2 regions of the Bartonella grahamii subsp. shimonis genome follow, and region 2 is predicted to be linked to the other one. Evidence: predicted binding sites of a transcription regulator. Region 2 holds the regulator's gene; the other holds the start of a gene.
The links. The regulator LexA, encoded in region 2, represses DNA repair genes until DNA is damaged. The targets are predictions, from matches to a motif close to TGTTCNNNNTGTGTTCNG.

Region 1: the regulator LexA is predicted to act here: its motif matches at 5,167-5,184, upstream of uvrA (excinuclease ABC subunit UvrA).

Annotation. Positions count from the first base shown of each region.
Region 1 is NZ_CP123961.1:1,626,299-1,642,576, reverse strand. Features, by position in the region: gene glnA (type I glutamate--ammonia ligase) at 1-770, opposite strand, end outside; gene QHG57_RS07225 (P-II family nitrogen regulator) at 830-1,168, opposite strand; gene uvrA (excinuclease ABC subunit UvrA) at 2,234-5,149, opposite strand; gene ssb (single-stranded DNA-binding protein) at 5,482-5,988, shown strand; gene gyrA (DNA gyrase subunit A) at 6,217-9,000, shown strand; partial or broken gene coaD (pantetheine-phosphate adenylyltransferase) at 9,025-9,544, shown strand; gene QHG57_RS07200 (peptidylprolyl isomerase) at 9,534-10,127, shown strand; gene QHG57_RS07195 (peptidylprolyl isomerase) at 10,146-10,658, shown strand; gene QHG57_RS07190 (hypothetical protein) at 10,964-11,122, opposite strand; gene tgt (tRNA guanosine(34) transglycosylase Tgt) at 12,122-13,240, shown strand; gene QHG57_RS07180 (MFS transporter) at 14,489-15,688, shown strand; gene QHG57_RS07175 (MFS transporter) at 15,730-16,278, opposite strand, start outside.
Region 2 is NZ_CP123961.1:1,475,942-1,492,219, forward strand. Features, by position in the region: gene QHG57_RS06525 (septal ring lytic transglycosylase RlpA family protein) at 934-1,851, opposite strand; tRNA gene QHG57_RS06530 (tRNA-Lys) at 2,441-2,516, opposite strand; gene lexA (transcriptional repressor LexA) at 3,747-4,460, shown strand; gene rimO (30S ribosomal protein S12 methylthiotransferase RimO) at 4,920-6,233, shown strand; gene ttcA (tRNA 2-thiocytidine(32) synthetase TtcA) at 6,757-7,632, opposite strand; gene rpsD (30S ribosomal protein S4) at 7,902-8,519, opposite strand; gene murI (glutamate racemase) at 8,692-9,519, opposite strand; gene QHG57_RS06560 (RNA methyltransferase) at 9,512-10,348, opposite strand; gene sfsA (DNA/RNA nuclease SfsA) at 10,650-11,366, shown strand; gene map (type I methionyl aminopeptidase) at 11,359-12,189, shown strand; gene radC (RadC family protein) at 12,207-13,001, shown strand; gene QHG57_RS06580 (DUF3126 family protein) at 13,046-13,258, opposite strand; gene QHG57_RS06585 (alpha/beta fold hydrolase) at 13,865-14,638, opposite strand; gene QHG57_RS06590 (DUF192 domain-containing protein) at 14,628-15,146, opposite strand; gene QHG57_RS06595 (cold-shock protein) at 15,397-15,972, opposite strand.

The DNA of each region.
Region 1 (16,278 bases), 150 kb from region 2:
ATGAAGGTTGCTGTTTTCCCATAACTGCTTGCTATTTGATGTACAACATATTTAAAAATTTGCATCTTGTCAGCTTCGCGAACGAGTGTATCAAAACGAATACCCAATTCATGTTGCCCTGCTGCTACTTCGTGATGATGTTTTTCGACCTGTACGCCCATATCTTTGAGTGCTGTGAGCATTTCAGAACGCATATCTTGGCAGGAATCAATCGGCGGAACAGGAAGGTAGCCTCCCTTTATTCGTGGACGATGCCCTAGATTGCCTGTTTCATATTCCGTATCGTCATTGGAGGGAAGTTCACTTGAATCGAGTTTAAACCCTGTGTTGTAAGGGTCTGTTTTATAGCGCACATCATCGAAGATAAAAAACTCTGCTTCTGGACCTACATTGATTGTATCTCCAATGCCTAAAGATTTCATATAAACCTCAGCCCTTTTTGCGATAGAACGAGGATCTCTACGATAAAACTCACCAGAGACAGGATCAAGAATGTCACAAAATATGACCAAAGTAGATTGAGCAAAAAAAGGATCAATATGCGCTGTTTTAGGATCTGGCATTAAAACCATGTCAGATTCATTAATTGTTTTCCAACCAGCAATTGAAGAACCATCAAACATAACACCATCATTAAAGGTATCTTCGCTGATCTCTGCGATATCCATTGTAATGTGATGCAATTTTCCTCGTGGATCAGTAAAACGTAAATCAACAAAACGGATTTCGTTGTCTGCAATCTGTTTGATAATATCTGATGCGGTTGTCATATTCAATTTCCTTAATACAGCGTTGAGGTGGATAAAAAGGTTAATTTTCTCGTTATTTACTAAAGGGCATCGACACCGGTTTCGTCTGTGCCTATACGAATGGCATCATCAATGGAAAAGATAAATATCTTTCCATCTCCTATATGTTTGGTTTGAGCTGCTTTACGTATTGCATCAACAGTTTGTTCCAGTTTTTCATCGGACACAACAATTTCAATCTTTACTTTAGGTAGAAAGTCAACAACATATTTCGTGCCACGATAAAGTTCTGTATGTTCCCTTTGACGACCAAAACCTTTCGCTTCTGTTACTGTAATACCATGTAATCCAATTTTTTGAAGCGCTTCTTTTACTTCATCAAGTTTGAAAGGTTTTATAATGGCTTCAATTTTTTTCATGCTGAAACTATCTCCAACGTTATTTTGTCTTTTTAGACTGCATCACATTATATTGACAACTGTAAGATGTCCAACAGATACTTTGTGCACAAAAAGTCAAAAATAATGACATTCTATGCTCTTTTAGGAGAGTTTCTTTTGTAGAATAAATTCAAATATTGTTTTTTGGAAAACATCTTACAAGTCTTTTACAAGAATTAAAATAATATAATAAAAGAGTTTTGTTTCTTTTTTGTTAGATAATACGTTGATTTATATGGATAATTAGTTGTTTTCCATATTGAATAAGAAACTCTAATAGCGTAAGATTTTCTCATTTTAGATCTTTTATCGTCAATCAATCAAAACGATACCTTTGTATATCATAAATGGTACGAGTGTGTGGATAAAAACATTTGAAAAAAATAAAATGCTTTTTATGAAAGCTTTTGATCACTAAAGGTTTTAAAATATTAGGGGGTAGGGGAGATAAATATTGGAAAAGAGTGTGGTGATGCCGATTATGCTCCTTCATAAACGTAAAGCTGGTGGTGTACAATAATGGGTTTATCATTATAGCATTCATAGATGCCGGCGTGAAATGGGCTTGAGAGTGTTGAGAAATATTTCTTTGAAAACAGGTGTGTGAATTGGCGATGCAAATATATTCCGTTTGGGGCGTTTTTTCCCTTCGTGAGGAATGCGATCCCATTAAGGAACGCGATAAATAGAAGCGTGAAGCAAGGGGCAATCTTCATTATAAGATATTGCTGCGGATGCTTTTGAAATCATAAAGATAAATTAAAAGGAGATTAAAGATAGGAACTTATTTATACCTTTAAAACTTCGTATTCTTCCCAAATTGGGCTGCCTGGTCGTTTCAGATATAAACAAAACAGAGAATAAATACGCAATTATGCGCGCGTTCCTATTTGATAATACGAAAACTGAAACAGCTTATAAAGTGCTAAATTGTTTCAGTCTTTTTTTCAAACATGTTGCACCACTGCAATTAGGTATTAGTTTACAGGTAATAATAAAAGTACAGGCTTTGTTAGTATGCTGTATTTTCAATGGAAAGCGTTTTTAAGAATTGGAATTATAGAGAGATGGACGTAGTAAAACATCTTTTAGAAATTTTCCCGTATAGGAAGCCGGAACCTTAATGATGTCTTCAGGGCGTCCAATTGCAACAATTTCGCCACCGCGATCTCCACCCTCTGGTCCTAAATCAATAATCCAGTCGGCTGTCTTTATAACATCAAGGTTATGTTCAATGACTATAACTGTGTTGCCTTGCTCGACTAGTTCATGCAGCACTTCAAGAAGTTTGGAAATATCGTGAAAATGTAAACCTGTTGTCGGTTCATCCAAAATATAGAGTGTACGTCCCGTTGTTTTACGTGAAAGTTCTTTCGCAAGTTTTATACGTTGTGCTTCCCCACCAGAAAGTGTGGTTGCTTGCTGTCCTACTTTTATGTAACCCAATCCTACTTTAATAAGAGTTTTCATTTTATTATGAATAGCGGGAATAGCCTGGAAAAATTCCTCTGCCTTTTCAATTGTCATATCCAAAATATCGGCTATAGATTGTCCTTTGAATTTTATTTCTAGTGTTTCTCGATTATAGCGTTTTCCTTTACAGACATCGCAAGTAACATAGACATCAGGTAAAAAGTGCATTTCAATTTTTACGACTCCATCACCTTGACATGCTTCGCAACGTCCTCCTTTAACATTAAATGAAAAACGCCCAGCTTTGTAACCACGGGCTTTTGATTCTGGAAGATCGGCAAACCACTCACGAATCGGTGTAAAAGCGCCTGTATAGGTTGCGGGATTAGAGCGTGGGGTGCGTCCAATGGGGGACTGATTTATATCAATGACTTTATCAAGAAATTCTAATCCTTCAATTTTGTCATAGCTGGCAGGGCTGTGATGAGAGCCCATGATATGATGTGATGCTGCTTTGAAAAGCGTTTCAATAAGAAATGTTGATTTTCCTCCTCCAGAAACACCGGTTACACATGTGAAGGTTCCAAGAGGGATGTTCACATTGATATTCTTGAGGTTATTTCCTTTGGCACCAATGATTTTAAGCGTTTTCATTTTTGATATTTTGCGTCGTTTGGCAGGTATTTTAACAGCCATTTTTCCTGAAAGGTATTGGCCTGTGAGAGAGGCTGAATTTTCTATAATTTCCTGTGGTGTCCCTTGCGCTATGATTTCTCCACCATGAACGCCCGCGGCAGGGCCCATATCGACAACATGATCTGCTGTGAGAATAGCATCTTCATCGTGTTCAACGACAATAACTGTATTGCCAAGATTGCGTAAATGGCGCAGCATTTCCAAAAGGCGTTCATTATCGCGTTGATGTAAACCGATAGATGGTTCATCTAAAATATAAAGAACGCCTGTAAGACCAGAACCAATTTGGGATGCTAACCGAATGCGTTGGCTTTCTCCACCTGAAAGCGTTCCTGAATTTCGAGACAAGGTAAGATATTCCAGTCCTACATGATTTAAAAAAGCTAAGCGTTCGCGAATTTCTTTTAAAATACGTATGGCGATATTACGTTGTTTTTCTGTGAGATATTGATGAATATTGGCAAACCAATCATCTGCCTTTAGAATAGAAAGCTCTGATATTTGCCCTATATGCATTCCATGGATTTTTACAGCAAGTGCCTCTGGTTTTAAACGATAACCGTGACAAGCTGGGCAAGGCGAAGAAGACATATAACGTTCGATTTCTTCTCGAGACCAAGCAGAATCGGTTTCTTTCCAGCGTCTCTCCATATTGGGGATGATTCCTTCAAAAGGTTGGGTCGTTTTATGCGAACCAGAATTATTTTTATAGGTAAAAGAAATTTCATTGCTTTTTGTACCGTAGAGAATAGCCTGTTGTACTTCAGTAGAGAGTTCACACCATTGATCTGTGAGTTTGAAACCGTAAGCTTTTCCTAATGCTTCTAAGGTTTGGCTATAATAAAGTGAATCCGATTTAGCCCAAGGAGCAATGGCTCCATTCTTTAGGGTAAGATTTTTATTTGGCACAATTTTCAGTGGATCCATTGCCTTTTTTATGCCCAATCCGTCGCAGAGGGGACAGGCTCCAAAAGGATTATTAAATGAAAAAAGGCGTGGTTCAATTTCAGGAATAGAAAAACCAGATATAGGGCAGGAAAACTTTTCTGAAAAAATGAGGCGTTTGTGTGTATCATTTTTTGATTTATGAGCAGATTCCTTTGTCGTTTCTTTTTGTATCAAGGGTTGGTCTGCCATTTCAGCTATGGCAAGTCCATTTGCTAGCTGTAAACAGGTCTCTATACTATCAGCCAAGCGAGAGCTGATATCCTTTTGTAAAACAATGCGGTCTACCACGACATCTATGTCATGTTTATACTTTTTATCAAGAGGTGGAATGTCAGGGATTTCATAAAATTCACCATCAACTTTAGCCCGTTGGAATCCTCTTTTTAAAAGTTCTATTAGTTCTTTTTTATATTCTCCCTTTCGTCCTCGTACCAAGGGTGCCATAATAAAAATTCGTGTTCCTTCTGGTAAGGACATAATTTGATCCACCATTTGGCTTACCGTTTGGCTTTCTATAGGAAGTCCTGTCGCAGGAGAATGAGGAATACCAATACGTGCAAAGAGAAGGCGCATGTAATCGTGGATTTCAGTAACGGTACCTACTGTTGAACGAGGATTGCGACTGGTGGTTTTTTGTTCAATGGAGATAGCTGGAGAGAGACCGTCTATGCGGTCGACATCGGGTTTTTGCATGACTTCCAAAAATTGGCGTGCATAGGCTGAAAGGCTTTCGACATAGCGGCGTTGTCCTTCAGCGTAAATTGTATCAAAAGCTAAGGATGATTTTCCTGATCCAGAAAGTCCTGTTATAACAATGAGTTTGTCACGAGGCAGATCGAGATCAATATTTTTAAGGTTATGCTCACGCGCACCACGAATGGAGATATATTTTTGATAGGTCATATTTTATCCTTAGCATATGTAACAAAAAGTGAGCACCTAAAATGGAATCAAATTGTTTTTTTAAAATTACAATGTGTTTAACTGCTTTAATGCAAAAGAAAGTACAAGTTTTGTGAAAAGAAAAATACAAATGAGCAGCTTTTTATTCTCTCGTGGTGGAATAGACTATGCGTTTTTATCATCTTTTGTTATAATTACACGGATACAATATTGGGACAGGATAGCAATATCCATATTGAAGATCAATTGCAGACATGTAAATTGAAGGTCAAGATAGTTATAACTGTTATAAAACAGAGTATTTTACGAACTAAAATTTTGGAGTTTGTGCGATGGCTGGTAGCCTTAATAAAGTTATTTTGATTGGTAATCTTGGTGCCGATCCTGAAATCCGCCGTTTGAATTCTGGTGATCAAGTGGCAAATCTGCGTATTGCTACTTCAGAAAGTTGGCGTGATCGGCATACAAATGAGCGAAAAGAACGTACTGAGTGGCATAATATTGTTATTTTTAATGAAAACCTTGTCAAAGTTGCAGAGCAATATTTAAAAAAAGGCAGCAAAATTTATATTGAGGGGCAGTTACAGACACGAAAATGGCAAGATCAAAATGGAAATGACCGTTATACAACAGAGATTGTTTTGCAAAAGTACCGTGGTGAATTACAAATGCTTGATGGGCGGGGAGCAGTGGGCGGGGAACAAGGTGCAAGTCAAGGGGGAAGTTATAGTGGTGGCTTTGCCGATAGTAACTCAAATCAAAAAAATACTTTTGGTCAAAATAATAATCAATTGGGAGAAAGTTTTTCACACAAATTAGATGATGACGTACCTTTTTAAGAATCTTTAATGCAGTATTATGATTACTTTATGGTTTGTTTGTTTCAGATTTTTAAAGTTTAGCAAAATGGAAATTGTTGATTATTATTGGTAATTTTAAACATAAATTAATAACATCTTGAAAAATATTGTTAAATTTCTTTTTTGTTATGGGGGAGAAATTGGTATTTTAGTGTATTTTTCGATATAAACAAAGTGAAATGATTCTATTTTGAAAGTTTTAAAATTGTGACCGATCTTACTCCACCCCCAGAACGTGTTGTGCTAACCGGTGTTGAACCAATCAGTATTGTTGATGAAATGCAACGCTCCTATCTCGATTATGCGATGAGCGTGATTGTTTCTCGTGCACTTCCTGATGTTCGTGATGGTCTTAAGCCTGTTCATCGACGTATCCTTCATGCTATGAATGAGATGGGGCTTTCTTTCAACAAGTCGTATCGTAAATCTGCTGGTGTTGTTGGTGAGGTTATGGGGAAATTCCATCCTCATGGCGATGCTTCAATTTATGATGCTTTAGTGCGTATGGCGCAGGACTTTTCTTTAAGAAATCCATTGATTGATGGTCAGGGAAATTTTGGTTCCGTTGATGGTGATCCACCTGCGGCCATGCGCTATACTGAGTGTCGTTTAGAAAAAGTTTCAGAAGAGCTTTTAGCTGATATCGATAAAGATACTGTTGATTTTCAGGATAATTACGATGGGCGTGAGCGTGAACCACTTGTTTTACCAGCACGTTTTCCCAATCTTTTGGTTAATGGGTCAGGGGGGATTGCTGTGGGAATGGCAACCAATATTCCTCCCCATAATCTTGGTGAAGTCGTTAATGGTTGTATCGCTTTGATTGATGATCCTGATATCTCACTCGATAAAATAATTGAAATTATTCCTGGTCCGGATTTTCCTACAGGGGGCATTATCCTCGGCCATTCTGGTGTCCGTGCTGCTTATGAAACAGGGCGTGGCTCAATCATTATGCGTGCTAAAGTTGAGATCGAAGAAATTCGCAGTGGTCGACAAGCAATTATTGTGAGTGAGATCCCTTATCAAGTTAATAAGGCAACGATGATTGAGAAAATGGCCGAATTGGTGCGCGATAAACGCATTGAGGGAATCTCTGATTTGCGTGACGAATCTGATCGTGATGGGTATCGGGTCGTTATTGAGCTGAAGAAAGATGTTGTTGCGGAAGTTGTTTTAAACCAATTATATCGTTATACGCCGCTACAAACTTCTTTTGGTTGTAATATGGTTGCTTTAAATGGGGGAAAACCAGAGCAGATGACGTTGCTTGATATGCTTCGTGCATTTGTTTCTTTTCGGGAGGAAGTTGTCAGTCGGCGAACAAAATATCTTTTGCGTAAAGCACGAGAGCGGGCACATGTTTTGGTTGGTCTTGCCCTTGCTGTTGCCAATATTGATGAAATTATAGCACTTATTCGCAAAGCTCCTGATCCGCAAACAGCACGTGCACAGTTAATGGAGCGACGCTGGCCAGCGATGGATGTCGCGCCTTTGATTAAACTTATTGATGATCCTCGTCATATTATTCATGAGGATGGTACTTATAATCTCTCTGAAGAACAGGCGCGTGCTATTTTAGAGTTGCGTTTGCAACGATTGACAGCCCTTGGGCGTGATGAAATCGCTGATGAATTGAATAAAATTGGCGTGGATATCACAGACTATCTTGATATCTTGGCATCACGTGTACGCATTATGTGTATTGTTAAGGATGAGTTGAGTGCTCTTCGTGAGGAATTTGCAACGCCGCGACGTACCGTGTTTGGTTTTGGTAGCGCTGAAATGGAGAGTGAAGATCTGATCGCACCAGAGGATATGGTGGTAACAGTGAGCCATAGTGGCTATATTAAGCGTGTGCCTCTTAATACCTATCGCGCACAGCGACGTGGTGGTAAGGGGCGTTCTGGTATGTCCACGAAGGATGAGGATTTTGTAACGCGGTTGTTTGTTGCCAATACGCATACTCCGGTTCTTTTCTTTTCATCACGTGGGATTGTTTATAAGGAAAAAGTTTGGCGACTGCCGCTGGGGGCACCCCAATCGCGTGGGCGGGCTTTGATCAATATGCTTCCCTTACAACAAGGTGAGCGTATTACAACGATTATGCCTTTGCCTGAAGATGAAGCGAGCTGGAGTGCATTGGATGTTATGTTTGCGACAACACGTGGAACTGTGCGTCGTAATAAATTATCAGATTTCGTTCAGGTTAATCGTAATGGTAAAATTGCAATGAAACTTGATGAAGAAGATGAAATTCTTTCTGTTGAAACCTGTACAGAATATGATGATGTTGTTTTAACAACAGCCAATGGACAATGTATTCGTTTTCCAGTTGTTGATGTTCGTGTCTTTGCTGGGCGTAATTCTGTGGGAGTTCGTGGTATCAATTTAGCTAAGGGCGATAAAGTCATTTCGATGACAATTTTAGAGCATGTCGAGGCGACGTCCATTGAGCGTTCTGCTTATATTAAACGTGTAATGAATGAACGGCGTGCTTCTGGTGCAGATGCTGATGTTGACGATATTGTAACTCTTGATGAGGAAGAAGGGGGGGGGGAAACAGAGTTAACAGATGAACGTTATACAGAACTTCATGCGCGTGAACAAATGCTTTTGACGGTGAGTGAGTTTGGTTATGGTAAACGCTCTTCGTCCTATGAGTTCCGGATTTCAGGACGTGGCGGAAAAGGGATTCGTGCAACAGATCCATCTAAAACAGCTGAAATTGGTAAATTAGTAGCGGCTTTTCCGGTGAAGGCGCAAGATCAAATTATGTTGGTATCAGATGGGGGACAGCTTATTCGGGTCCCTGTTGAGGGAATTCGTATTGCTGGGCGCTCAACTAAGGGAGTGACAATTTTTAATACAGCCAAAGGTGAAAGAGTCGTATCGGTTGAACGTATTTCTGAACCTGAAGATGATACGAGTTCATTAGATGATGAAGGTGAGAAGCATTCAGATACAGTTGATATGAGAGAAGAAAAATAATTTTGAAGAGGAGGGAGTAAAATCATGAAAATTGCTCTTTACGCAGGTTCTTTTGATCCTCTTACAAATGGTCATCTTGATGTTTTGAAAGGGTGTTTTGTGTTAGCTGATAAGGTGGTCGTCGCTATAGGGATACAGGCTGGCAAAAAAACACTCTTTAGCTTTGAAGAGCGTGTTGATTTCATTACGCAGGTAGGGAAAGACTTGTTTGGTGGAGATTCTAATCGATTGCAGGTTCTTTCATTTAGCAACCTTCTAATTGAGAAGGCGCGCGAAGTTGGTGCTTCATTTCTCATTCGTGGATTGCGTGATGGTACTGATCTTGATTATGAAATGCAAATGGCAGGGATGAATGGCGTTATGGCTCCTGAATTGCAAACTGTTTTTTTGCCGGCAAGCGTTTCTGGGCGTGCGATAACTTCTACATTGGTACGCCAAATTGCCTCTATGGGAGGTGATGTGACACCATTTGTACCACCCAATATTGCGCAAGCTTTGAACTCGAAATTCCAATCTTTTAGGGGAAAATAATTGTGTCTCGTAGAATTTTTGCTGTTTTGATATGTGTGTTTTGTTTTTTTTCATTGTCCGCTGTCGCTGGTAATTCTAGCACAACAAGTGATGCAAGTCTTCTTGTTTTATCTCTCAAAGATGGTGATGTCATTATTCGTCTGCGTTCTGATTTGGCGCCAAAACATGTTGCGCAAATCAAAAGATTAACAGAGGACGGGGCCTATAATAATGTTGTGTTTCATCGTGTTATTCCTAATTTCATGGCACAAACTGGTGATGTAAAGTTTGGAAAAAAAGGCAGTAGAGATTTTGATCTGAAACGCGTTGGTATGGGTGGCTCAAATTATCCCAATATACCGGCAGAGTTTTCAAAGCAGCCGTTTAAGCGTGGTACTGTTGGGATGGCACGGTCACAAGATCCAGATTCCGCGAATTCTCAATTCTTCATTTGTTTTGATGATGCTGCTTTTTTAAATGGCCAGTATACGGTTGTTGGAGAGGTTATAAAGGGGATGGATGTTGTTGATAAAATAAAAAAAGGTACGACAAGTAATAATGGATCTGTAAAAAATCCTGATGTCATTAATGCTGCTACTTTACAAGTTGAGAAATGAATCAAAGGAGCTTTCCATATGGCTGAGAATAAAAATCCAGAGAATACTTTAATTCTTGAAACAACAAAGGGAAGAGTTGTTATTGAGCTTTTGGCTGATTTAGCGCCTTGTCATGTTGGACGTATTAAAGAACTGGTGCGTGAAGGTGCTTATGATAATGTTATTTTCCATCGCGTTATTGATGGTTTTATGGCGCAAACTGGAGATGTGCAATTTGGAAAAAAGGATAGTGAAAAATTCAATTTATCACGTGCAGGTATGGGTGGTTCAGAAAAACCAAATTTAACAGCAGAGTTTTCAAATCTTTCTCATAAGCGTGGTACAGTTTCTATGGCACGTAGCCAGAATCCAAATTCTGCTAATTCTCAGTTTTTTATTTGTTTTGCAGATGCTCCGTGGCTTGATCGTCAATATTCCATATGGGGACAGGTTGTTGAAGGTATGGAAAATGTTGATAAAATTAAACGTGGTGAACCTGTTGCAGATCCAGATGTAATTACCAAAGCCGTTATTGCTGCGGATGCAAAATAGTATAAATTATATTAATTTCAATTGTAAGTTTCTAAGAAAAAATACTCTTTTCTGATCAATAAAGGCACACGAAACTCTTTTGTAGCACTACGCTTAGCTTTCATAATTTTGAGCTAAGAATTGTCCATATATTTCCTTCAATTGAATCTTCTCGAAGAATATAACGCAAAGGATTTATATAGACACCTGTTAGAATAAGAAAACGCAAAGTCTGTTATGTTATAGTTGTTGTTTGGCAAAGTGTTTTATAAAAAATTCGGCATTTCTCTTCAATCCATTGCCGGTCTATTAATGGTTTTATGATGTTACTTTTCTGAGAGAGCGTGTGCTTTTGTTGCTGCTTGTAAATCAATATCCAATCCTAATGCAGCAGCATATTTGAAATACATATTAAGACGGATAAGAGCCTTACGAGCTGTTCCAGTTTTCCTAGCAAGGTGGAAAACCAGTGTTATATATATCATTGGTGTAATCTTTAAAACAAGAAGACAGTTTAATCTTAGAAGAATATAAAGGCGCAGAGGTAAAACAAATGGCTCGTTTTGCCATTTCCTTTTTAATTCAGTTTTACTTTTTTAAAAGTATCTAAAGCAATGTCGTTTAAATAATGAAGATTATACATAGCCTTACGCTTTTATTTTTCTCGTTTTTTAATAGAGGAACGCTCAAAACGGAATATATTTATGTTGCACATTTACGTATCTTTTTAAGAAGCATTTCTCAGTACATATCAACATTCACGTCCACGATGACGTTCATGGCGTGTATAGTTTTTAAAGCTATAAATAGTATAAAATCTATCATGCAGCACCATCTTTAAAGCTTATGAAGGAGGCAAGCGGGTACATCATACGCTTTTTCAGCCTCTAATGTTACGATAGAGCTTTTGGTATTTGAGAATCTTTAAAAAAAGCATTTTTAGTTTTTTTAAGTGTTTTTATTTACACGTTAATTTCTTTTGTGAATTATCTCAAGTGCCAAGAGCTATCTCAATATTGTGAGTGGATAAATGATTATGCTCATTTGCGCTTTTATTAAGCGTGAGGATCCGCCGTGCCCAATAGATGAAAAATTTTTATCTGTAAAAGTAAAGGATATTGTAAGCTGTACAATGCGTTCAGAATTTTCTTCTATGCGTACGAAGTTACTGCTTATGGAAGTATGTGAAGATGAGATTATTGTGATATATTTTGCAGTTCTATTAAGGCTTTAGTGCGTTAAACGTAGGTATTTTGAGGTATGATATTATAAGGATTTTACTATTTTTCTGGAGCTAGATTATCACTTTTATTATGGTGATTTCGTAACAATAAATGTTCTTTTATCTCGTTTAATTTTTTATGCTGGTTACAATATTGAGCGAATCAAAAATTAATTCATAAAGCTTATGACAATGCTCGTAAGGGGGATATTTTTTTCTTTCTATAGAGATATGCATTGATGGAATCAAAAAGACGGGAGTTATGATAAAGACATTTCATTATAGAAAAATTGCTCAAGATGGGTATGCACGTCGAGGCGAAATTATAACGGGGCGAGGATGTGTTCGTACACCTGCATTTATGCCCGTTGGGACGGCAGGAACTGTTAAGGCTATGTATATGGATCAAATACGTGATCTTGGTGCAGATATCATTTTGGGGAATACTTATCATTTAATGTTACGTCCAGGAGCTGAACGTGTTGCGCGTTTGGGAGGATTACATGAATTTTCACGCTGGAGCGGACCTATTTTAACCGATTCTGGAGGCTTTCAGGTTATGTCATTGGCGGGAATCCGTAAAATTACTGAACAAGGTGTGATTTTTCGCTCTTACATTAATGGGGCTTACTATGAAATGAGTCCAGAGCGTTCTATCGAAATTCAAGAACTTCTTGGTGCGGATATCCAGATGCAGTTGGATCAATGTATTGCATTACCTGCAACTGAAAAAGAAATGGAAGAAGCGATGGAACTTTCATTGCGGTGGGCGCAGCGTTGTAAAACAGCTTTTGGAGATCAGCCAGATAAAGCATTGTTTGGGATTGTTCAAGGTGGTGATAATATGAAACTGCGTGAACGTTCTGCTCAAGCTTTAAAAGAAATGGACTTAAAAGGTTATGCTATTGGGGGGCTTGCTGTTGGTGAGCCGCAGAGTGTTATGACAGCGGTATTGGATACTACTTGTCCGATTTTACCAGAGGATAAACCACGCTATCTTATGGGAGTAGGGACACCTGATGATATTTTACAAAGTGTTGCTCGTGGTGTTGATATGTTTGATTGTGTTATGCCGACGCGTGCAGGACGTCATGGTTTAGCTTTTACCCGCTTTGGTAGAATTAATTTGCGTAATGCGCGTTATGCAGAAGATCCACATCCTCTTGATCCACAGTCACTTTGTCCAGCAGCACATGATTATAGTTGTGCTTATTTGCATCATTTGATCAAATCTGATGAATCTCTTGGGGGTATGTTGTTGACTTGGAATAATCTTTTTTATTACCAACAACTGATGCAGGGAATTCGTGATGCCATTGAAGAAGGCTGTTATGCTGACTTTTGCGCTGAAACGCGTGCTCTATGGGCACAAGGACGCTAAAATATTAATCGTAATATAGCGCTTCATTTTTTTATTGAATTTATTCTTGCACTTACAAAGTTAGCTAAAAATATGAAATTAGAAACACCTTCTAAAATTATAAAGTTGCACTATCCTAAGATATAACAGTGCGGTTTTATAGGGCACATATTCTTTTTCTAATTACTATATAAAACAGAAACTGTTACTCCGGTACGCGCTACCTGATCCGGAGAAAAACAGTTTATTTCTGTTTCTGATGACTGTTTAAAGCAACAATGTTAATGAGGCGTTAGCGAACTCTTAAAGAAGTATGAAAATTGTATTTTTATGTGCTACTTTGTGTTTTTTATTACTAAAGGTAAAGAATGGGTTATATACAACCGCACAGATAAATTTTTAGAAAATTAAAAGAAAACTAAAATAAGGTTACAACATTTGAAATGTTATAATTTTATATTCTAGGTTTTTATTATTTTTATATCTTAATATAAGTATTATTTACAAGATATTTATGTAATGTTATTAATATATAAAATAAAAAACTATAGATATTATGTTGTAAAAAAATTAAATATTAATCACGATAATTAGTGCATTTATAAAATATCGATAAATACATTGAAATAAAACTTATCACATTTGTTTTCTGCTCTGTTTATAGAATTTATCTGAAAATAATCATAATATATTTACGTGAATATTTTAATTTACAGATATAAGTTAGATATCTGACGTGATTCCTCTGTTAGATGAGGGAGGAGTAATGATGCCTAAAAGACTCTATAATAATTTATAAGAATGGCGTAAAGTTAAAATTATAGCTTATTGATTTGGAAAATCTACATTTAGGTAACAAAAATAAAGCAACAATACTTTTGGGAAAAGTTTTATCTTTGTATCAAGATAATGATGAGATGTTGTTTGCTTGTTTGAAATGCATTATTCGACAAATTTTAGAATTATTTATAGGGTATAGTATATCGTTGCAAAATAAAGGTTTCACTGTAAAATTGGAACTGTTGAAAAGAGGAGAGAAGCTTATTATCTGGCAGATCTGATAAAAATAGGTAAATACATCTATAACCTTGAGGTTTTCAAAGCTTTTCCGTTAAAAAATCTCACTTAAAATTCCATAAAATGCTTTATATATCAAAATATTTCTAAAACTTTATTAGGGACTATTAGGTATGCGTATAACAATGTTTTGAATTTTTTTGTATGTATTACAGATATCTACAGTTAAAGCTCCTATTCAGAAGTGATGATATGAGGGATTCTTATAAACAAAAGGTTCTTGCATTGGGAATTGATTTGAGAATACGGCGTTTAATAATTTTAGCTCTTGCAGTGGGGAGTTTTGCTATTGGTACTGCAGAGTTTGTTGCAATGGGGCTACTGCCAGAGATGGCGCGAAGTTCATATGTTGATATTCCTACCGCTGGTCAATATATTTCTGCTTATGCATTAGGAGTTGTGATTGGAGCACCTCTTTTAGCTGTGGCAACAGCTCAGGTATCACGCAAAACTGTTTTGATAGGATTGATGTTTTTTTATGCCTTAGCAAATATTGCGAGTGCCTTTGTTTCTGATTTTAGCATATTAGTAATATTACGCTTTCTCAGTGGACTTCCTCATGGAATCTATTTTGGACTTGCGGCTATGGTTGCCTCTTCAATGGTAGAAATGAAAGAACGTTCTAAAGCTGTTGGGTATGTTATGCTTGGCTTAACAATTGCAACCGTTTTGGGAGCACCTAGTGCTACTTGGATTGGTCAACTTATTGGTTGGCAGATTGCTTTTGTCCTTGTGGGTATGATTGCTTTATTATGTTGTTTTCTTATTTGGAATTTTTTTCCTTATGATTCAAGTTTTCCAAAAACGAATCCTTTGCACGAAATGGGTGCATTAAAGCAAAAGCAGGTGTGGATTCTTTTGTTGATGGTTTCGGTAGGAGCATCAGGATTATTTTCTGTTTTCACTTATATCAAGTCAACATTAATGCATATTTCTGGTGTTTCACTTGAGTGGGTACCATTTATCATGCCGTTAGTTGGATTGGGAATGGTGGTAGGAAATCTTTTGGGGCCTAAATTGGCTGTTAAAATTGGTATTTCGCCAATGATATTTTTTTCTATGCTTTGGAGCGTATTTGTTTTTTTTATTTTTTTCTTTTTATCCTATACTCCGTTAACAGCAGCAATAGGATGCTTTTTTGTTGGGACTTCTTTTGCTGCTATGCCTTCTATACAAACAAAAATTATGGATGTTGCACTACAGGGACAGATTTTGGCAGGAGCATTAATGCAGTCTGCTTTTAATGTTGCTAACGCTCTTGGTGCAGAATCTGGAGCATTAGTGTTAAAATTGGGCTATAGTTATGAATATACAGCTATTTTAGGAAGTGTTCTAACTTTGTGTGGATTAATGGTTTTTTGCGTCTCATGGTATATGGAGAAGGATGTTTAATATTTTTCTTTTTTGAGTAAAGAAAGAATTTTTATATTTATTTAATTATTGGAATGTCCTGTTGGGTTTTTTAATATGCAGTAAGAAATGCGCAGAGCTAATGGAATAGCAAGACAAAATAAAAGCCCCATGAGCACTATAAGAAGAGTTTTTGCTGCTAAGATCATTCCTATTGTTCCTCCAGGATTAAAGAGTCCGGCAAGATTGGTGATAACTCCGGCTAGAGTTGTACTCAATGCAGCTGAAAATAGTTGTACGGAGGTAAGGGATTCACTGGCACGTAGAGCATCTTCATTATTTGTACATTGTAAGATTCGTGTGAGCAAATGTGGCCATGCTATGCCCGCACTGATTCCAATAGAAAATAGTGCTAAGCAAATAATAAAAATATATTTAAGTGTAAAAATTTCTGTTGGAATGAGCCATAAAAGAATTACTATGCCTAACAGTTTTAATAGGGGGGAGTATACAATGATGTTGCGAATTTTTTTTGTGGCGATATCAGCACTTAAGAGGGCTCCACATGTCCACCCTAGGCTCATAAGTGCTGCTATATAACCGGCAATAAGTGGAGTTTGTCCATGGAGTTC
Region 2 (16,278 bases):
ATCAACATAAAGAATCTTATATAGGAAAAAACTTTTCTATTGCCGCAAATTGAGAAATTATTGATAACTCAAGAAAAGCTTTTATTTTTATTCAGCGTTAGTAAAAGTAATATGATGCACTTTTTATCTTCCATCTAGGTTAAGTTTAATATTTTAAATTATGAGAGACGAAAAGATTTTTTATTTATAGTACATTGATTTATTATCCTATTTTAAACTTCTATCTGATTAAAAATACTGTAAGATTCTTTCGTTATATTGCCTCTCATATTGAATTCAATAAAATCGCTTTCTTACGCGTCATAAGTAGGATTCGTATATGGATAAAAATTATTAAAAAAAAAGAGTAAAAATACTTCTGATCAACCTCTCAAGTGTTAAAATTATCGCACAAAACATTAGGGGCTTGCAAAGTGTATGATGGTGTCGGTTTATATCTTCATAAGTGTAAAGATAGTGATGTCTAGAGGGTTACAGTTATACCATTCACAGACGCTATCGTAAAATAGGCTTGTAGCGTATTGAAATATGTCTCTTTTAAATAAGTACGTGAGTTAGCAATGTTAAGTGTATTTTGTTTGAGACGCCCTGTTTTTAGTGAGGGGACTTACTCCATTAAAAAACATGATAAAAAAAGAATGAGGTAATACATAATCTCTTCACAAGATATTATCCTGGATACTTAGGAAAACTGCAAAGCCGAATCAAAAGAAAATATTTTTTACTTGTTAAGCTTTTTATTCCTCTCAAATTGAAAGTATAGTTGTTCTGGAGATTACACAAACAGACCCGGTACAATAATCTACTCTTTTCTAGCAAAAGCTATTACAGCAAGAAAAGTCGCGCTTTAAGATGAAAACCCTACACTAAATCTGTAAGTTTTTATCTTTTTTACTAGAAAATTATATAGATAAAAAATCAACGCATTTTTTCTTAAAACAGCTGCAACCAATTGACCTTCATTTTTTTGTTTAGCTTATTTATAGAGGCAACTTGATCGAATGGCATCGGCTTATCAAGCATGATAGGACCAATTTCTGGCAATTTAACTGCAACAGTTTTATTACGCTGTTCCTGTTCAACAGCAGTTGCTTTAGCTAATTCTTCTTTGTTTCCTGTATTGCGCTGCTCTTTTAACAAAACAGTTTCTCTTTTTTTCGAAATATTTTCCGACGCTAATGAATATGAGGCAGCATTTCCAGGAGTATAAGAGGCCATTAAATATGCACCATCATAATAGCCAACGGGCGCTTCAGCAATATATTCTACTTTAACATCTGCAACCCCCCTATCTACATACCCCAGTATTGCCGCAGCTTGCCTTGATAAATCAATGATTCTGTCTTTCATAAAAGGTCCGCGATCATTCACTCTAACAATGAGTGAAGATCCATTTTTCAAATTAGTAACACGAGCATAGCTAGGTAGAGGCATTGTAGGATGAGCAGCAGTCAAAAGATTCATGTCATAAATTTCACCGTTGGCAGTTAAACGTCCATGAAAATCTGAACCATACCATGATGCTTCGCCAACACGTTTATACGTTGGATCATTTTGAGGATAATACCACTTTCCTTTTATTTGATAAGGTTTACCAACAATAGCTCGCCCACGCTTTTTTTCTTCCGATTGATTCTTCTTATTAGATACTTGTTGAGGTAGTACAGAAGTGTTTACGTCAATTGGTTTATTATGATAGGAATCTTTTATATGATAGGAATCTTTTATTGAAAAATTCATAGTTTGGCTTGCGCAACAAGATACCAGTGACTGAGAAATGACGATCATAGAAAACAATTGAAGCGTTGGTTTAATAATAAAAGTAAATTTCTTTTTTCTATTTGAAGGCATCTATTCAGTCCACTTATTTCTGTTAAGTACTACTGTAAAAACCACGTCACACTTTTTGTACGCGACGGAAGAGTTTACGTTTTTAAATGATTTCCCTCGCGCATATACCACTCTTGAATTTTCCCCTTCTATCAAGAAATTAACATATTGTTAACCTTTTTGTGGTTTTCGTAAGAAATAAATGTAGTTATAGTAGATGTTAAAAAGAATAAAAATTAAACAAATCAATGTCTTATAGAAAAATCATTTCATAATATAAACTGTGAATAAGTAGTGATTTTAGTAACTTGTTTTGCGAATCATGTAATATAGTGGGCATTAAAAAATTAACCTATGGAAAATTAACCTATGGATTGCGAAAATTAGCAACCACGTGTGGCTGCTAACGCAGGTACGACCGTATCGTAAGCTTAAAGTTCTTTTTTATTGGATAGGAGACAGTATAGCATCGCTCTATACCAAAACAGCTGATAGAAGATGACAGACTATAGAATCAATAAAAAACTTCAAAAAGAATCGGAACAATAAAAAAGAACAAAAACAAGAAAGATTCTTAAATTTTATATAGTCTATTGATATTATTTAAAGTTGGTGAGCGCGCAGGGATTCGAACCCTGGACCTACTGATTAAAAGTCAGTTGCTCTACCAGCTGAGCTACGCGCTCTCACACAAGTTATCTAGTTTGCAAACTATCTAATTTGCAGAAAGTGAAGGGAACATACGGTTGACTTTCCATTTGGTCAACACCTTTTGAAGAAAAATATATTTTCTTCAGTTATCAATAATTTTCCGTTTTCCCCCCTTTCTTCATCATTATATAGGTATTCTTTAATCTTCTTTTTGAAGTTTCAATAAAGGAAAAATTTCACTGCAAAATGTTTTATAGATTCGAAGCGCTAAAATTATAAGAAATCACCCCCCCTTTCCGCTCACATGGGTTGTTGAGCATAATGTGTAGAAAAGAAAAATATCTTTTACTTTAATATTATTTTTATATCTTTATATCTTAGTTTTCAATTTTCAAATATGAATACAGCTTTATAAAATAATATATTGATTTATAATAACTTAATAATTTTATCACTTGAGTGAGAGATCTTAAATACTGTAAGCTTCTCTTATTTCGAAGTTTTTTTAATAAAAATCATTTTCTTGGCCAATACAAGTGAGAGAATAAAACTACAGAAAAGAAATGAGAATCTCTTTTATGCTTCCTTTCAATAACCAAAAATTATAGCAACATTAGGATTCAGCAAAATAGTATATAGCGTTGGCACGTTAGACCTGAAAATGGGACAATGAGCGACAATGGTATTTTAAGGGTATAATTTTTATTTATGCATAATGAATATATTACAAAAGCCAATTTATCCTATAGAATAAAGCAGACACGAAGCAAAAATTTAGTCTCATTGAAAATATCCCGAATGGCTATAAATTATACTCACTATTATAGCTGTAGATAATTTTACTAAGAATAAAAAAGCAGACATAATATGCAATATGGTTCTAAATACCTATAGAGTGTTCTAAATATATAGAATGCCTATCCTGCTATTGATAAACTGCCTTCTAATTAACTTTTTTATATCAGAAATCACAAAATACGTAGATATATTTTTAGAAAAAAAGGATAACATTGGTTATAAAATTTAGTGTTGAATAATTGAACCAGAGCTATAAAGTATTTTTATACATTATTTAATATTAATATAGCCATATAATATATAAATAATAATTTAAATATGTAAAATAAACATAGTACTTTCTTAATTTGATAAGATCAAAAATAAAGGAAATATTTTTTATTTGGCGAATAAAAAACTTGTAAAAATGTTATGTATACATTTATTTTTACTTTATTCCTTTTTTATTATTTTGATTGGAACATTAAATGCTGACATGTAAACAATATGAGCTACTCTTGTTTATTCACAACCACATAAAAGAAACAGGTGTTCCTCCTTCTTTTGAAGAAATGAAAAATGCATTAGAACTTTCTTCAAAATCTGGTATTCATAAGCTCATTATAGCATTAGAACAACGAGGATTTATACGTCGTTTACCTAATCGTGCTCGTGCGGTGGAGGTGATTCGACTTCCTGAGAAAATAACATTTAACCTTTCTTTAGCACGTAAAATTTCTCCTAATATGATAGAAAGAAATAAAAGGGAAATATCAAAAAGTTTGAGTAACCTTGATAACTTTGAGGAAGAAGAAAAAAAAAATATCACCATTCCTATTATGGGACGTATTTCTGCGAGCGTGCCCGCCTCTGCTATACAGCAACAAACAAACACCATTTCTCTCCCACACAATATGGTTAATATAGGTGAGCACTACGCATTAGAAGTTAAAGATGATTCTATGGTGGAGGCCGGTATCCTTGATAAAGATACAATCATTGTGAAACGTCAAAATACAGCAATAACAGGTGAAATTATTGTTGCGTTTATTGATAAAAAAGAAGCCACATTAAAACGTTATCGACGCAAAGGAGCTTCTATTGCATTAGAAGCCGCAAATCCTCATTATGAAGTACGTACATACGAATCCGATCGTGTAGAAATACAAGGCAAACTTACCGGACTTATTCGCAAATATTAAAAAATAAACCTTATAAGTGCGCGATAGATATCGCAGTAAGAAGCTGTTGAGTATTTTTTTATTGTGCGACATGCAATTGACTTCTTCTCCACAGCCAAAGGGCCACCAATTCGGTCTATAAACAATCCAGATCCTTATCGAGCGGGTTTTACTTCCTTTTCCCTCTCATCTTCTTTACTTACACAAGGCGTAACAAGTAAACTTTAAAATATTCATCACGTATTTTATAAAAGAACTTGAATGCTTTGAAGGAAGCAGCCCTATATCATCGTCCTTAATGACGGAATTTTATGATATAATAAGACAAAATTATATGCATGCATAAAAACACATAAAATTTTATAGAAAAAAATCAAATAACTTTGTAACAGATTGCATTGCATAGGTATAAAAATAAAGAACACTATTTTTAAGTTATAAAAGCGTAACTCAATCATTCATAGTAATTGTAGGATCATCATGCTAGCACCTCGTATTAGTTTTGTCTCCCTTGGATGCCCAAAAGCACTCGTAGATTCTGAGCGAATTATTACAAGCCTTCGCTCTGAAGGGTATGAAATTTCACGTCAACATCAAGGAGCTGATGTCGTTATTGTGAATACCTGTGGTTTTCTTGACACAGCAAGGAGAGAATCATTAGCCAATATTGATGAAGCTCTCAAAAAAAATGGAAAAGTTATTGTAACAGGGTGTCTTGGTGCTGATCCTGATGTCATTCGCCAAACATATCCTAATATATTGGCCATTACAGGACCACAAGCTTATGAAAGTGTTATAGAAGCTGTTCATACAGTAATTCCTCCCGTCCATGATCCTTTTCTTGATTTAGTTCCTCCCCAAGGTATTCGTTTGACACCTCGCCATTACGCCTACTTAAAGATTTCTGAAGGATGCTCTAACCGGTGTAGTTTTTGTATCATCCCTACTCTGCGTGGTGATCTCACTTCACGTCCCATCAGCGATGTTCTTCGTGAAGCTGAAAAACTCGTGCAAGCAGGTGTAAAAGAACTTTTGGTTATTTCACAAGATACGAGTGCTTATGGTATTGATCTTAAATATCTCGAAAATTCTTGGAAAGATCGTACAATCAAAACGAAATTCTTTGATCTTTGTCGCGAACTAGGTGATATGGGTATTTGGATACGTATGCATTACGTTTATCCTTATCCCCATGTTGATGAAGTTATTGAACTTATGGCTGCAAAAAAAATTCTTCCTTATCTGGATATTCCTCTTCAGCATGCATCACCGACTGTTTTGCGTCACATGAAGCGTCCTGCACTTATGGAAAAAACAAACCGTAGAATTGAAAAATGGCGAAAAATATGTCCAGATCTTGCTGTGCGATCAACATTTATTGTTGGTTTTCCTGGCGAAACGAATGAAGATTTTAATATCCTGCTAGAATGGTTAGAAGAAGCAAAAATTGAACGCGCTGGGTGCTTTAAATATGAGGAAGTAAAAGGAGCCGCCGCGAATGATTTGGGATTAGAAAATATTCCTGAAGAGGTGAAAGAAAATCGCTGGCATCGTTTTATGGCAAAACAACAACAAATTTCTACACGTCTTTTAAAGAAAAAAATTGGAAAAAGACTTCAGGTGCTTATCGATGAAAGTCAAGGAAAAGTTGCTAAAGGACGTAGTCAATACGATGCTCCAGAAATAGATGGTGTTGTCCATATATCATCACGACGCCCATTGCGTGTGGGTGAATTTGTCAGCGTTAAAATTGAACAGTCAGATGCCTATGATCTTTATGGTATAGCAGTTTGAAAATTTAACTTCTTCCCTGTCTTAATGATGAAAGTTCCTATCAACACCGGTTTATAAAAAATCGGCTGCTCACAATAGAGCTTGGTCGCTTATGTAACTCACTTTATGAAAATTCACAGGCAATCCTTGCCTTGAAGGTTTACTATATACTCCAAAAATATCAAGCAGTTATATATTCTCTTAGTTTAACACCTTAAATGACAGTGATGCAACAGAATAAAATAAAATCTACAACGTTCACTATTTTTACTTAACAAAAGAGCAAACGGACAATCATACTATTTTTCTGTTGCCAATAGTGCGAAAGTCATTGCTTATTTAAAGGAAACTTTTTTCAATAGTGTTTTATGCACACAAGAATTTCCTTTGTGATATGCAGGCGGATGTTTTTTATGGATGCAATTAAGAGAATTTGAAACAAAACAATCTTACAGTAGTTAAATTGCAAAACAACAAATTATCATTATAAATCAGTATCTTGTCTTAAACTCTTTAAACTTATTTTTTAAATCTCTGATTTTTATTAACACGTTTTAAAATCAAAGAATTTCTTATCAAGCAAATGACTTGGACGTACATTTGTTAAAGCGCGAATCATGGTATCTTTACGTCCTGGCATTTGTCTTTCAATATTTTTCAGCATTTCTTTCATTGCATTACGTTGTAAACCATCTTGACTACCGCAAAGATTACAAGGAATAATTGGAAATTGCATTGCTTGAGAAAATTTTTCCAGATCTTCCTCAGCAGCATAAACAAGAGGACGTAAAACAAAAAGATCTCCTTCATCATTTTTAAGTTTTCCAGGCATGGCTGCTAATCGTCCACCGTGAAACAAATTCATAAAAAATGTTTCTAAAACATCATCACGATGATGACCTAAAACTAATGCAGAACATCCCTCTTCACGTGCAACACGATAGAGATTACCACGTCGTAATCGAGAACAAAGTGAACAATATGTTTGCGACTCTGCCAATTTATCTGTAACAATAGAATAAGTATCCTGATATTCAATACGATATGGAATTTTATAAAAACTTAAAAAGTCTGGAATAATATGTTTAGGGAATCCTGGTTGTCCTTGATCAAGATTACAGGCAAGAATATCAACGGATAAAAGACCTCGCCACTTTAAATCTAAAAGAAGCGCTAATAAACCATAAGAGTCTTTTCCACCTGATAAAGCAACAAGCCATTTTTTTCCTATAGAGAGCATAGAAAAATCATCTAAAGCTTGTCGCATATGACGTAAAAGTCGTTTACGCAATTTATTAAATTCTACACTTGAGGGAGCAACACGAAACATTGGATGACAATTATCTGATTCACTTATTAAAGGATCATCTCTCCTTCCATTTTCTTCTATTGCCTGATATTCAACGGAAACATCATTCATAATACCATATCCTGCATAAGTAACAGCTCGTTTTCAAAGATAAAAACAAATATTAAAACAAGCTTACATTTATTTTTTTTGAATTTATAAATTAGATACACAAAAAAGAAATGGAACTATATAAGTTTGACTATAAAACATAGCAATAAACTTAATATAGAACCATTTACAAAAAGCACTTATTAACTTCAAAGGTTATAAAAAAATAACACAATATTTTGAAGTTGTAATAATAATAGAAAAGAGAAACAATTTCTCTTACAGAAAAATTATCGAGAATAAAATTCAACAACCAAATTAGGTTCCATTTGCACAGCATAAGGAACATCTGCAAAAGCAGGAATACGTGTAAAGGTCGCTTTCATCTGTTTATGATCTGCTTCAATATAATCAGGGACATCACGTTCTGCCAATTGCACTGATTCTAAAACTAAAACAAGTTGTTTTGATTTTTCCCGAACCTCAATAATATCACCTGGTTTACAACGATAAGATTGAATATTTGTGCGCCGCCCATTTACATTAACGTGACCATGATTAATAAATTGGCGAGAAGCAAAAATCGTAGGCACAAATTTTGCACGATAGACAACAGCATCCAAACGTGATTCTAACAGACCAATAAGATTTTCACCAGTATCGCCCCGTCGACGAGCTGCCTCCTCATAAGTTTTATGAAATTGTTTTTCTGAAATATCTCCATAAAACCCTTTCAATTTCTGTTTAGCGCGCAACTGCACCCCATAGTCAGAAAGTTTTCCTTTACGACGCTGTCCATGCTGACCTGGACCATAATCACGACGATTGACAGGAGATTTTGGACGACCCCAAATATTTTCTCCCATACGACGGTCAATTTTATACTTTGTTGTTTCGCGTTTACTCATCGCATTTCCTTATAAAATAAAATACGAGATCTTAAGACCCCAAGGAAACGCGCCCTCCTCTGCCTTTAAATACTAAAGACTGACAGAATATCCTAAACATATCAATATGCAAAGCTATCCACGGGACACGTCAATTAATGCTATTTTCTTGAAAGAAAAAGCTAGATTATCATTATTGGTCTCCTAATCCAAAGTCAACTCCTTTCATGAATTTTAAGCCAAATCCTTTAAACAAATTCTCCGTTAAAGAAGTGATATTCTTCGATGTCAACAACGCAAGATCTTGATATTTCTTTATATATTGAGGGTGTATTTTTTCCGACAGTGGTAATAATGATCTGATATGTTTGGCGATCGCTTTCGCTGGATCAATCCACTCAACGGACCATAAAGCATGTTCACGAAAGAAGTTAATCAAAAAAGGATAATGTGTGCAGGCTAAAACAATAACATCAGTATATTGTCTATTTTTTTCCACAAAACATGGCAGGATTTCTTTTCTTAACTCTTCTGTATCGATAGATTTTCCCCGTAAATAATCTTCAGCAAATCCAGCCAGCTTTTTACTTCCCACAAGCTGAACATGACACTGTCCAGCAAAAGAGTTAATTAATTCATTTGTATAGGCACGTTTAACTGTTCCAGGAGTAGCTAATACGGAAATAAAACCAGATTTTGTTTGTTCAGCAGCCAGTTTAATTGCAGGAACCGTTCCTACAAAAGGGACATGAGGAAAATTCTGTCGTAAATCTGCCATCATTAGTGTAGAAACAGTGTTACAAGCAATCACACATAAGGCTGGATTGTAGCGTGTTAAAAGATTTGTAAAAATCTTTAAAATACGCTGTTTCAAAATATTTTCTTTCCAGTTTCCATAAGGAAATCCTGCATCATCAGCAACATAGATAAATTGCATTTCAGAGATAAGAATACGTGCTTCCCTGAACACGGTTAAACCACCAATACCGCTATCAAAAAAAAGAACAGGTCGTTCATCCATTAGTTTTCACACTTATTTTAATTTTTTTACGATCACGCTCTTCAGGTGCTCTACTCCCCCGCGGATATTGTGGCGAAAAATGATCCAAAGAAGATATAATGCCTCGCAATAAACGAACCTCAGGTTCACTAAAGTTAGCGCGCGTAAAAACAGAGCGCAAATTTGCAAGCATTACTCCTTTGCGTTCTGGGGGTCTAAAATACCCACGAATATTCAAAGCCTCTTCTAACTGAGATAAAAAACCATGAAATATTGTTTTATTTGCAGGCTCCATCTCTGCGGCACGAAATGCCGTATCGCTGACATTCTCTAAACCTGTTTTCATCCATTCGTAAGACATTAAAAGAACCGCTTGCGCAATATTAAGTGACGCAAAAGCAGGATTAACTGGAAAAGTAATAATTTCATCAACAAGGCTGATTTCATCATTTTCTAGTCCCCATCTCTCTCTTCCAAAGACAATACCTGTCTTATGTCCGATACTTTCACGCTGACGTAATACGCTTGCTGCTTCGACAGCGCTTTTTACAGTTTTAAATCCACATCTTTCACGTGCTGTTGTGGCAAAAACATAGTGTAAATCTGCAATTGAATCACGCAATGTATTAAAAATCACAACGTTGTTAATGACATGATCCGCTTTACTTGCAACAGCTCTAGCTTTTTCATTTGGAAACGTTTCTCGAGGTTTGACTAATCGAAGCTTAGAAAGCCCAAAATTTGCCATTGCCCTTGCGACCATACCAATGTTTTCAGGAAGCTGCGGTTCAACTAAAATAATAATGGGACCATTTGTTAAATTTTCACGATTCTTATTCGTTCCAGCCATCAATCTTACCTAATTTCACTTAACTATTTCCCTCTTCACTATTTTTTACAAAACCTTCTTCACAGTACTCTAATGTTGTTTAATAATAAATTGCTGTTTAATAATAAATTATAGACAATGTATCTTTTCACTCAAAAATAATAAATTTTAAAAGCCATTAAAGTGAACGATGGAATTTATAACAATTTATATAAGATATCGTAGCGTTTTTTTACGTCAATTTTATCTTTTCTTATAGGGAACCACCCCTACAAATCATAATCTCAGTTGAATTATCAAATCATAAACCCTAAAAAGAGATATGCACTTTATTCCAAAACTTTTTCCTGCAAAGCTTATCCGTCGTTATAAACGTTTCCTTGCAGATGTTCAACAAGATGACCAGCATGTCCTCACCGTATCTGTACCTAATACAGGATCAATGCTTGGATTAACAGCTTTCAATTCTAATATTTGGCTTTCATATCATAACAACATCAAACGAAAATATGCTTATCAATTAGAAATTATTGAAGCTGATAATACTTTGGTTGGCATTAATACTGCTTTACCCAATAAACTTGCGTTAGAAGCAATTCAAAACGGATTACTACCAGAATTAAGTGGATATAAAACAATTTTAAAAGAACAACGCTATGGGACACAATCACGAATTGACTTTCTTTTACGTGATGACATTCTTCCTGATTGTTACCTAGAAGTCAAAAATGTTCATTTTATTCGTCAAAAAGGATTAGCAGAATTTCCTGATAGTGAAACAAAACGTGGTGCACGTCACCTTGATGAACTCATAGAAGTTGTACAACAAGGAAAACGCGCTGCTATGCTTTATATTATTCAACGAGAAGATTGCGCAGCTTTTACAATCTGTCATGATCTTGATCCACTTTATGGACGTAAATTTGATTTAGCATTAAAATCAGGAGTAGAATGTTATGCTGTAAAGTGTCACGTAAGTGTAGAAGGCATTTTTCCGATTCAGAGAGTAAAAATAGAAAACAGAAAAAACAATGACTGAGTATATTGAATATAATAAAAGCCCTTTAAAATTTAATGGGAAAATTCGCATTTTTGATGATTATGCTTTTGCTAAAATGCGTGAAGTTGGTCGCATTGCTGCAGAGTGCCTTGATGCACTTACGGATATTATTAAGCCAGGTGTTACTACACAAGAAATTGATGATTTTGTATTCATTTTTGGTGCTAAGAAAGGAGCACTTCCTGCTGATCTAAATTATCATGGATACAGCCATTCATGCTGTACATCTATCAATCACGTTGTCTGTCATGGCATTCCCAATAAAAGACCCTTGCAAGAAGGCGATATTGTGAATGTTGATGTAACCTTTATCCTTGATGGTTGGCATGGGGATTCAAGCCGAATGTATCCTGTTGGAAAAATCAGGCGTGCTGCAGAACGCCTGCTAAAAATAACCTATGAAAGTCTTATGAAAGGAATCGCTGTTGTTGAGCCTGGGGCAACCACAGGTGATATTGGTGCAGCCATTCAACAGTATGCAGAATCTGAACGATGTTCAATTGTGAAAGATTTTTGTGGACATGGTATTGGGCAGCTTTTTCATGATGCACCCAATATCCTTCATTATGGAAACCCTGGAGAAGGAATAGAATTAAAACAAGGTATGATGTTTACAATTGAGCCTATGATTAACCTTGGTAAACCACAAGTTAAGATTTTATCTGACGGTTGGACTGCTGTTACCCGTGACCGCTCTCTGACAGCACAATATGAACATACAATTGGTGTCACAAATGAAGGGTATGAAATATTTACACAATCTCCTAAAAATATTTTTTATATTCCAAATTCGCATACCTAACACAATGTAGAGATGTTATGGCTAAAAAAATAAATCAAAAGGAAGATACTCCAAGTAATCACTTTGCATTAATATCGAGTTCTCCACTTACCCCAGTATCAGAAAGAAAAAGTGAAGAGCCTCAGAAAAACGCACAGCTCCATAAACATTATCAAGGACATCGTGAGCGTCTTCGGAGGCGTTATTTAAAGTCAAAAGGAAATGCAATCGAAGATTATGAATATCTTGAATTATTGCTTTTTCGCACAATACCCCGCGCAAACACAAAACCCATAGCTAAAAATTTGATAGCACGTTTTGGTTCATTAGCGGATGTGTTGGGGGCAGATATTCACCGACTTCAAGAAATTCCAGGATGTGGTCCCGCCACTGCAATTGATTTAAAAATTATTTCAGATGTTGCTGGACGTCTTGCTCGTGCGCAATTGTTTAAACGTGATGTTTTTTCATCATGGGATAAAGTGTTAGCTTATTGTAAAGCTGTTATGGCTCATGAAACACGTGAACAATTTCGTATTTTGTTTCTTGATAAGAAAAACGGCTTACTTGCTGATGAGGTGCAACAAACTGGAACCATTGATCACACCCCTGTTTATCCTCGTGAAGTTATTTCTCGAGCTTTAGAGTTATCCGCATCAGGACTTATCTTAGTCCACAATCACCCTTCTGGCGATTCCACCCCCTCTGATGCAGATATAACAATGACATATAGATTAAAAGATGCGGCAAATGCATTAGGCATTATTATCCATGACCACCTTATTATTGCACGAAATAACCATACGAGCTTTAAAGCGTTAAAACTTATATAAATCTTATGGGATAAAAAATACGTCATTCAACTATGAATGACGAATCAACTTTCTAAATCAATATCTAATATAGCCATTGAGAAATTATAGGAGAGCTCATCTTCATCTTCATCTCGATAGATAATACCTAAAAACTCATCTCCCATATAAACCTCACAAGAATCACTCTTTTTAGGCCGTGCCCTGACTTGCAATGCTGAGTTTTGGAATATATTTTTTAAGTAATTATCAAGTTTTTTTATTTCATCAGCATTCACTATGCTCTCCTGTTTTTTTGAAACGATTAAAATATTTGCGTGTCGCGCAAATAAGACACTCCCATGATTCTGTAAAGTGAGTAAAAAAGCTTAATCTGAACATTTACTTAATATTACATATACTTACAACGTTCTTTATACATTTATAAAGAACCTTTACAAAAGGATTCTATCATTATTAAATATACCCGAATAGATTAAAAAATGGCAAAAAACTGTATATTTTTAATAATTTTACTTTATCTCCAATTTTAGCATCTGCATTTAGAATGCAGATTTGTAAAAAATTGATCAATAATTTATAATTTTGTTCCTTTTATAAAAAATACAAATAACAATACTTTTTTATTAAAACTACATTTAAAAAAATATTATTACAACATTCAAAAATAATTTTTTTAATAACTTTTAAAGTATAATTGTCTAACCTTAGAAGAATTACATCTCTACAAAATATACAAAATAAGCTAATAAGAGCTTATTTTTCTTCCCATTTTTTATAAAAATTTATGTCACAATAGAAAAATTTTTAAATAAGCTTTTTTCAATTTATACGAGATAAAAATACTGAGTGTTTTTCTAAATGCTAAAATCTATGAAGAATGCTTATCTTATAGGATAACGAGAAAGAAAATCGATAACGCCTTTTTTATAAACTTTATCGCCTACAGCAAGCATATGATCTCGACCAGGAATTGATAAAGCTTCACCACAAGGCAATAAAGCTGCTAATGGCTCTGCAGCACCGCCAATTTCATCTAATGAACCAACGGCAACAAGTGCAGGTTGTTCGATTTTGTAAACTTCAGACGCTGTTAACTCCTGTTTTGATGTGATAATACAAGCAGCCAGAGCACGTTTATCACTTTTCGTTTGATCTGCAAATTTACGGAACATTAAACCGCGCGTATTCGTAATGGTGGAAATATCTTCTGCTAAAAGGGCCTCAGCAACAGGCTCCCAATTTCCTGCTCCCGTTACCATACCAATACCTAAGCCACCAAAAATAACACTGTGTACATATGTTGGATGCAAAAGAGCCATAAAAGCACTAATACGAGCCCCCATAGAATATCCCATAACATGGGCTTTAGATAACTCTAAATGCTGTAGTAACTTTATTGCGTCGCCAGCCATAGCTTGAGGTGTATAAAAGACAGGATCATAACTTTTAACAGAATCTCCGTGACCGCGATTATCAAGAGCAATAACACGATATCCTGCTTCAGTGAGAATGCGAAACCAACCCGTTGCATACCAATTCACTCGTGCAGAAGATCCAAAACCATGGATCAACAAAATAGGCGCGCCCTGCCCTTCTTCTCGATAAGCAAATCGCAAACCATCATATTCAAAAAAACGAATATCTTCAGTGGTCATTTTTATTGCACTTTCCACAAAGTACAGGATGAATAACACGTTGCCCTTTTTGTATCTTTTTTTCAGAAACTTCACCAGCATTAATCTCAAGTGCAAAAGCTGCAGGAACTTCTGATGAAATGGTATTTGCTGAAAATGGAGAAGTGTTTTCAATAATCGATACAATAATTCCCTCAGAGTCTAAGAAAATCATATCTAAAGATAAAGGCGTATTTGCCATCCACATAAAAATTTTCTGTTCATCTCCCGGTTGAGAACTTTTTAGCTGCTTAAAGAGCATTGCACGATCGCGTGGAAAATCAGTCCGATACATTAAACCAGCTGCTGCTTGAGATGGCGTAAAAGCAATCTCTGCCTTATAAAAAAACGTACCTTTCTTTGTAGATATTTCTAAAGGAACCGGATGAATAGGAATCTCTATGGGCTTTTTTGCTACAACAACACGCATTTCTAACATAAAAAGCATCATTAATAAAACAATATGCTTCTTTTTAAAAGGCTTTAACATTCTTGTCTCCACCACAGAAAAATTTTAAATTTGTTTCTAAAACAAAAAGTACCAGAATTAAAAAGTCAAAAAACAAGAGGATTGCTTCCTTGTTGTTTTTCAGTTTCTTTCAAGGCAATACGCAGCATTTTCTCCATTTGGTTTATGGATTCACCCGAGCCATATTTTCTTTAAAAATCTACCTCTATAGCAATTTACGGAATAACCACCTTATAAAACATAGAAAACATACTGTTTTCACTCGTGAAATTCAATGTGTAGCTAGAGGAATGCCTATATCCGGATAAATCTCTGCTGTCATTAAACCTTTTTCTCCTTTACCAAAACGTACAAGAACAACTTGGCCGGAACGAAGCTCTGCTAAACCAAAACGGCGCAACGTTTCCATATGAATAAAAATATCTTCTGTTCCTTGCCCACGGCTAAGAAAACCAAATCCTTTATCTCGATTAAACCATTTAACAATTGCACGTTCTAACCCACTTTCTGGAGTAACAACAACATGGGTACGGGTTGGAACTTCTGATGGATGAATTGCTGAAGAACAATCTATGGATTTTACCTGAACGCACTTTAACCCTCGTTCAGTTTTTTCCACAGCACAAATAACTTTAGCTCCCTCCAAAGCTGTTTGAAAACCATCTCTTCGCATTACCGTAACATGCAATAATATATCGGGGAAATGAGGTAAATCAGGTACAATAAATCCATACCCCTTACTACCATCAAACCACTTAATGACACCGCTAATTTCGATAATCTCCCCACAAGCACCTATACTATCCTCAGATAGGGAACAATCCTTTAATGCATCCTTACTCGCCATAATAACGTGATCCTGTAGCTTATAAATTGTACGATATTGATTCTCTAAGTTTAAGTAAACATTGCTCTTGTATCAACACGCAAGCCCCAAGATAAGATTTCCCCATATTGTCGTATCTTCTATGTTAATGTCAGAGAATATCAACATGAATATTTATAAAACTATTTGATTGTACGCTTTACATATCTTGCAAGGAGTGCCCTACAAAAGAGGTCATATGAAAGGTTTTACATAATGTGTAACTTGCATGATGAAGAAGTTCAATATAAGGTGTAAAAACAACAATTCAATTAAGGAAAATGCGCA